One region of the Delftia sp. WSY_22 genome, then DNA from elsewhere that is predicted to be linked to it. Evidence: riboswitches for the same ligand, from Rfam matches in the RefSeq annotation. Region 1 holds a riboswitch; the other holds the start of a gene.
The links. A riboswitch is a leader RNA that binds a small molecule or an ion and turns the genes downstream of it on or off. The one in region 1 is predicted to bind glycine.
Positions count from the first base shown of each region.

Region 2: linked by a shared signal. The riboswitch ahead of ACF8NF_RS22035 (D-amino acid dehydrogenase) and the one ahead of gcvT (glycine cleavage system aminomethyltransferase GcvT) in region 1 are both predicted to bind glycine.

Region 1 is NZ_JBICKN010000018.1:336,193-339,596, forward strand. It holds gene ACF8NF_RS11395 (fatty acid--CoA ligase) at 1-1,364, opposite strand, end outside; glycine riboswitch at 1,534-1,645, shown strand; glycine riboswitch at 1,661-1,779, shown strand; gene gcvT (glycine cleavage system aminomethyltransferase GcvT) at 1,805-2,971, shown strand; gene gcvH (glycine cleavage system protein GcvH) at 3,105-3,404, shown strand, end outside.
Region 2 is NZ_JBICKN010000050.1:34,041-37,444, forward strand. It holds gene ACF8NF_RS22030 (FIST N-terminal domain-containing protein) at 1-721, shown strand, start outside; gene ACF8NF_RS22035 (D-amino acid dehydrogenase) at 763-2,094, opposite strand; glycine riboswitch at 2,188-2,298, opposite strand; gene ACF8NF_RS22040 (beta strand repeat-containing protein) at 2,687-3,404, shown strand, end outside.

The DNA of each region.
Region 1 (3,404 bases):
TCGGCGTGTTCGACCAGTGCGTCTTCCACTTCGCGGGGATAGACGTTCTCGGCACCCGAATTGATCATGTAGTCGATGCGGTCGCGGATCCAGAGATAGCCGTCGTCGTCGATGTGGCCCAGGTCGCCCGTGTGGTACCAGCCGTGCGCCAGGGCGCGGGTGTTGGCGTCGGGGCGGTTGAGGTAGCCGGCCATCATGCAGGGGCCGCGCACGAGGATTTCGCCCACCTCGCCGGGCAGGCAGGCCTCGGCCGGGTCGGTGGGGGCGTTGTCTTCGCGCAGGCGGGCCACGATGAGGTCATGGCCCATGGAGGGCAGTCCGGCCGAGCCCGCGTGCGAGAGTTGCTCGCGCGGCAGCAGGACGGACATGCAGGGGCCCATTTCCGTGGTGCCGTAGACCTGGACCAGGTCGCAGCCGACCTTGCGCGTCCATTCGCGGATCAGGTGCGGCGCCATGGAGGCGCCGCCGTACTCCACCAGCCTCAGCGCGGGCGCCTGCTCAGGCGAGGCAATGGGGTCGGCCAGCAGCATGGTGATCATGGTGGGCGCCGCGAAGAAGAAGCTCACGCGCTCTTCGCGGATCAGGCGCCAGGCCTCGGCCACGTCGAAGCGGCGCAGCAGCACCTGGGTGGCGCCGGCCTGCAGGCGCGGCAGAAAGCTGGTGTGCAGCTCGGCCGTGTGGTTGAGCGGCGCCATGGCCAGGCCCACGTCGTCGCGCGTGAACTGCATGGTCTGGTGCATGAGGGCGTTGTGCGCCAGCTTGCTGCGGTGCGTATGCAGCACGCCCTTGGGCCGGCCCGTGGTGCCGCTGGTGTACATGAGGATGCAGGGGTCGCTCTCGCGCACATGGGCCTGGGGCGGCGCGCTGCTGCGGCCCCTGGCCAGGGCGGACAGGCGCTGCGTGGCCCAGACCGGCAGCGGGTCGGCCGGGGCATCGTCGGCAAAGATCCAGTGCTCGATGCCCGTTCCAGTGCCGCCGCCTTCGGCCTTGAGCAGGGCCTGGGCGCGTGCGGCCACCTCGCCGCCCTCGTGCTCGAAGACCAGGGCGCGCGCTGCGCCGTCCTTGAGGATGAAGGCCAGCTCCTGCGCCGCCAGCCGGTAGTTGATGGGGTTGAAGATGGCGCCCAGGCGCGCGGCCGCCAGCATGGTGAAGACAAAGGCCGGCGTGTTGTAGAGAAAGGCTGCGACCACGTCGCCATGGCCTATGCCCAGCTCGGCCAGGCCATGGGCGTGGCGGTTGACTTCGGCATCGAGCTGGGCGTAGGTCCAGGCGCGGCGCTCGCCGCCCTCCCACGCGACCAGGGCTTCCTTGTTCGGCAGGTAACGTGCCGGCCAGGCCAATGTGTCTCCCAGCGTCTGCTGCATGTGCGCTTCTTCCTTCTCGCTCACGAGATTTCATATATCGATGCACCTCAATGTAGGAGATTTTTTAGACAGTTATGCAATTTGCAAATGCATCCATGCAGGCAAGCGCATGGAGTTGCAGTCGGCCCGCGGAAATCCCGAAGCCGCGCGGACGCTGGCCGCAGCTAGAATGCGCCGGTCAGGAGAGAGTGCCCGCCCGGCCGCAACGGTCGCAGGCAGCGGCACCGCCGAAGGCGCAGGGTTCGCCCCGAACGCTCAGGCAAAAGGACTGGCACCGCCTGCCGCCACGGCCGCAGGCGTTCCTAGCTGGAGAGAGATGCAGGGCACGGCGGTGTGCCCCATCCACCGAAGGAGCAAGCCCCACGCATGGAAGGTGCGGGTGAATCTCTCAGGTAAAGCGGACAGCAGGGCAGCACATCCCGGAGGACCGGGATGGCGTTATGCCTTGTTCCTTGCCTGAAAGAGAGCCCTCCTTGTCCGCTGCCTCCACCACCGATCTGCTCAGGACCCCGCTGTTCGACCTGCACCAGGAACTGGGCGCGCGCATGGTGCCGTTTGCCGGCTACTCCATGCCCGTGCAATACCCGCAGGGGCTGATGGCCGAGCACCTGCACACGCGCGAGGCGGCAGGCCTGTTCGATGTCTCGCACATGGGCCAGATCAGCCTGCGCGGCCCGGATGCCGGCGCGGCGCTGGAATCGCTGCTGCCCATGGACGTGCTGGGCCTGGGCGAACACCGCCAGCGCTACGGCCTGCTGCTCAACGACGCGGGCGGCATTCTGGACGACCTGATGTTCGTGCGCCGCGAGGACGACCTGTTCCTGATCGTCAACGGCGCCTGCAAGCATGAAGACCTGGCGCACATCCAGGCCCGCATCGGCCAGCGCTGCGAAATCGAGCCCCAGTTCGACCGGGGCCTGCTGGCGCTGCAGGGCCCGCAGGCCGCAGCCGCCATGGAGCGCCTGCTGCCCGACACGGCCGGCCTGGTGTTCATGACAGGCGGCCACTTCGACTGGGAGGGGGCCGAGCTGTACATCACGCGCAGCGGCTACACCGGCGAGGACGGCTTCGAGATCTCCTTGCCCGCCAGCCACGCCGAGGCCTTTGCCCGTGCCCTGCTGGCCCAGCCCGAAGTCAGGCCCGTGGGCCTGGGCGCGCGCAATTCGCTGCGCCTGGAAGCCGGCCTGTGCCTGTACGGCAACGATCTGGACACGACCACCACCCCGGCCGAGGCCGCCCTGAACTGGGCCGTGCAGAAGGTCCGCCGCGCAGGTGGCGAGCGCGAAGGCGGCTTTCCCGGCGCGGCCACCGTGCTGGCCCAGCTGCAGTCGCCCGAGCTGCTCACGCGCAAGCGCGTGGGCCTGGTGGCCCTGGAGCGCGTGCCCGTGCGCGAAGGCACGGAGCTGCTGGATGCCGGCGGCCGCAAGGTCGGCCAGGTCACCAGCGGCCTGCTGTCGCCCACGCTGAACCAGCCCGTGGCCCTGGCGTACGTGGAGCCGGGCAGCGCCGCCGTCGGCACCACGCTGCAGGCCATGGTGCGCGGCAAGGCCGTGCCCATGCAGGTGCAGGCCACGCCCTTCGTGGCGCCCCGCTATCACCGCGGTTGAGGACAGCCTGCGCGCTTGGCGTGGATCGAGTTCGGCGGATTCGTTTTTCCTGCCATCGCATGCCGCTACAGTGCGCACTGACCTTTCTCAAACCGCCTTTCACAGGTTTTTTCAGTTTCTATCGGAGCAAGCCATGAGCATCCAGTATTCCAAGGACCACGAGTGGATCAACGCCGCCAACCCTGACGCGGCCATCGTCGGCATCACCCTCCACGCGCAGGATGCGCTGGGCGACGTGGTGTTCGTCGACCTGCCCGCCGTGGGTACCAGCTTCAACCAGGGCGATGTGGCCGGCGTGGTCGAGTCCGTCAAGGCCGCCGCCGATGTCTACATGCCCGTCAGCGGCGAGATCGTCGAAGTCAACGAGGCCCTGCGCGACGACCCCTCCCTGGCCAACAGCGACCCGCTGGGCGAAGGCTGGTTCTTCAAGGTC
Region 2 (3,404 bases), on a different contig from region 1:
CCGTACCGAGGATCTGCATGCGCAGCATGCGGACGCGCGCGGCATTTTTCGTGGTGGCTTTTCAGGCGTGGCCTTCGGTGCCGGCGTGCCCTGCATCACGGGCATGGCCCAGGGCTGCGTGCCGCTGGGCGAGGGGCTGGAGATCACCGAGGCGCGCGGCGCCCTGGTCACCGGGCTTGATGGCGATCCGGCCCTGCAGCGCCTGCTGCAACTGCTGGGCGTGGAGCTGGAAGGCAGCGACTGGCAGCCCGCGCTGACCACGGTCCGCACCACGCTGGCGGCCATTGCGCCGCCGGGCCGGGGCCTGGCCCACGGCGTGCTGACCGAAGAGGCCCAGGTGCTGACCCTGGTTGGCCTGGACCCGCTGCGCCAGGGCGTGGCCCTGTCCTCGGCCGTGGAGGCCGGGCATTCGGTGATCTTCTGCCGCCGCCAGGCCCAGGTGGCGCGCCAGGAACTGCTGCAACTGGGCGCTGCGCTGCGCGATGCGGCGGAGCCCGAGGAGGCGGTGCCCGAAGGCGAGGCACAGCCCCGCATCCGTGGCGCCATCTACATCAGTTGCCGGGGCCGCGGCGGCGGCCTGTTCGGCGGCCCCGATGCCGAACTGCGCACCCTGCGCCACGCACTGGGCGATGTGCCATTGATCGGCTTCGTTGCCGAAGCCGAGATCATGGACGCCCGCCTGCACCGCTTCGCCGGGGTGTTGACGGTGTTCACTGCCTAGGCGTCGTACACGCCGTACACACGGTACACACCGTCTGCACCTCAGACCGCGCGCGGGCGCACCGTGCCTGCGCTGCGATCCGGGTCCATGGCTGCGGCTCCCAGAAAATCGAAATCCACGGCCGGCTGCCTGCCGCTGACCAGGTCGGCCAGCGCCATGCCGGAGCCGCAGGCATGGGTCCAGCCCAGCGTGCCGTGGCCGGTGTTCAGGAACAGGTTGGCGATGGGCGAGCGTCCGATCAGCGGCACATTGCTGGGCGTGGCGGGGCGCAGGCCGCTCCAGAACTGGGCGCGCCCGGTATCGCCGGCGCCGGGGAACAGCTGCTGCACGCGCCGCACGATGGCCTCGCAACGCACGGGGTCCAGGTTGCGGTCGTAGCCGTTGAACTCGGCCGTGCCCGCAATGCGCAGGCGGTCGCCTTGCGCGCCCGTGTAGCGCGAGAACACCAGCTTGAACTCGTCGTCCGTGAGGCTGACCTGATAGGCCTTGGCGGGGTCCAGCACCGGCAGGGTCACGGAGTAGCCCTTGGCCGGATAGATGGGCAGGCGCAACCCCAGCGGCTGGGCCAGCAGCGGGCTGAACGAGCCCATGGCCAGCACATAGGCGTCGCCCTGGATGCGTTCATAGCGGCCCTCGGCATTGGTCACCTCCACATGGTCGATATGGCGGCTGGCGCCCGCGCCCGTGGTGCGCAGCGCCGTCACGTGGTGGCTCTGGCGGAACTGCACGCCCGTGGCGGCGGCGATGCGCGCCAGCTCGCGTGTGAAGAGGTTGGCGTCGCCCGATTCATCCTCGGCCGTATAGGTGGCGCCCGCTATCTGCCCGCGCACATGGGCCAGGGCCGGCTCCAGGCGCACGGCCTCGTCGGCATCGATCAGGCGGCGGTCGCAGCCCAGGGCCTGCATCTGCTCGGTGGGCTTGAGCGCGCCCTCGAACTCGCGGGCGTTCGTATAGAAGTGCAGGATGCCCTGCGTGCGCTGCTCGTACTGGATGCCGGTGTCCGACCGCAGCTGCTGCAGGGCCTCGCGGCTGTAGGTGCCCAGGCGCACGATCTGCTGGATGTTGTGGCGCGTGCGCGCGGGCGTGCAGTTGCGCAGGAAGGACAGGCCCCAGAGCCACTGGCGCATGTCGGCGCGCAGGCGGAACAGCAGGGGGGCATCCTGCCGGCCCAGCCAGCCCAGCAGCTTCAGCGGTGCGCCGGGGTTGGCCCAGGGCTCGGCATGGCTGACCGAGATCTGCCCGCCGTTGGCGAAGCTGGTTTCGGCGCCGGGCGCGGCCTGGCGGTCGATGACGGTCACTTCATGACCGAGGGATTGCAGATAGTAGGCCGACGTGGTGCCGATCAGACCGGCTCCGAGAACGATGACGCGCATGACGATGCCCTTTCAAAGGCATGTGCCGGGTCACGCGAAAGCTGGCCGCTATGGTCTGGATAGCAGGCAGCCGGCGTCCGTCGTGACGCAGCTGCCGCTCCCCCTGTCCTTGGTACCTGAGAGATTCACCGCCGTCCATGGGAACGGGGCTTGCTCCTTCGGTGCGCCGCACATTGCGTGCGGCGGCTCTCCAGACGGCATGTTGTGTTTGCAGTACGGAACCTGAGCGTGTATGGGAGTTTGCGCCTTCGGTGAGGCTCGGCACCGTGGCGCCCGCCTGCTCTCCTGCAGGGGCGATTCTATGGGGCTTGCGCAGCCAGCTCCAGTCGTATTGGGGATACCACCAGTTACCTGTATGTGGTGTGGCTGATTCAGGGTATTCCCTAGATCGCTCAAGCGCCTCCCTCGTAGCGCTGGTACGTGTCTCCGGTTTCATGTAAAAAAACTATTGAAATAGAAAAAAACATGATTTAGCCTATCGATATGTGCAGTGGTTTGTCAGTGCTTGTTCTGGTCGATTGGACCTGCATGGGTTAACCATGGGTTGTATATATGTCTGATAGGCGACTTACCGTTGCACAGGTGCGGGTCCATGGAAACTGGTCCATCACTGAAAAAATACAAGCACGGTGAATATGGTTTGTCGAGGGAGGAATGTTTTGCGTCGCAAACCCGACTGAAGGTGTGTCCGCTCAATAGGCAGTGGAGCAGCGCGCAAGCGTTGATGGAAATCCGCCTTTTTTTGATTGACGCGCAGGATCTGCGCGAAAAATTTTGCTTCCAAACTCACCGGCTGCAAGGTGAGTTGTGGGCTCGTGATTCAAATAGAACTATTCGAGGTACGGCGATGCAAATGCGCTGGGTACAACTGATGGCCATTGCCATTGGGAAAATCATTTTCCTGTCATATCTCCTTGAGAAAACGGGGAATATCATGCATGCTCTCAATCGCCTGCCTGGTTCGGCATTTTTTCGCAAGTGGCGTGCAGCGAAGTGCCTTTTCTCTTTGCTGCTGCTTTCATGCGCGGGTATCTCATCCACGGCACTGGCGGCGACCATCGTCTTCACGGTCACCGACAACAGCGATGCTCCCAATGCCAATGCAACGACACCAACCACCTGTGTCAGCACGCTGGGGGGCACCTTTGCTGGCGCATGTACGCTGCGAGCGGCCATTCAGGCAGCCAACTACACGCTGCAAACGCTGGATCCGAGTGCCGATGTTTCCATCGTCTTTGCGCCGACACTGACCACGTCGGTACGGACCATACAGAGCGGGACATCCAAGGATGCGGCGGGAAACCTCCATC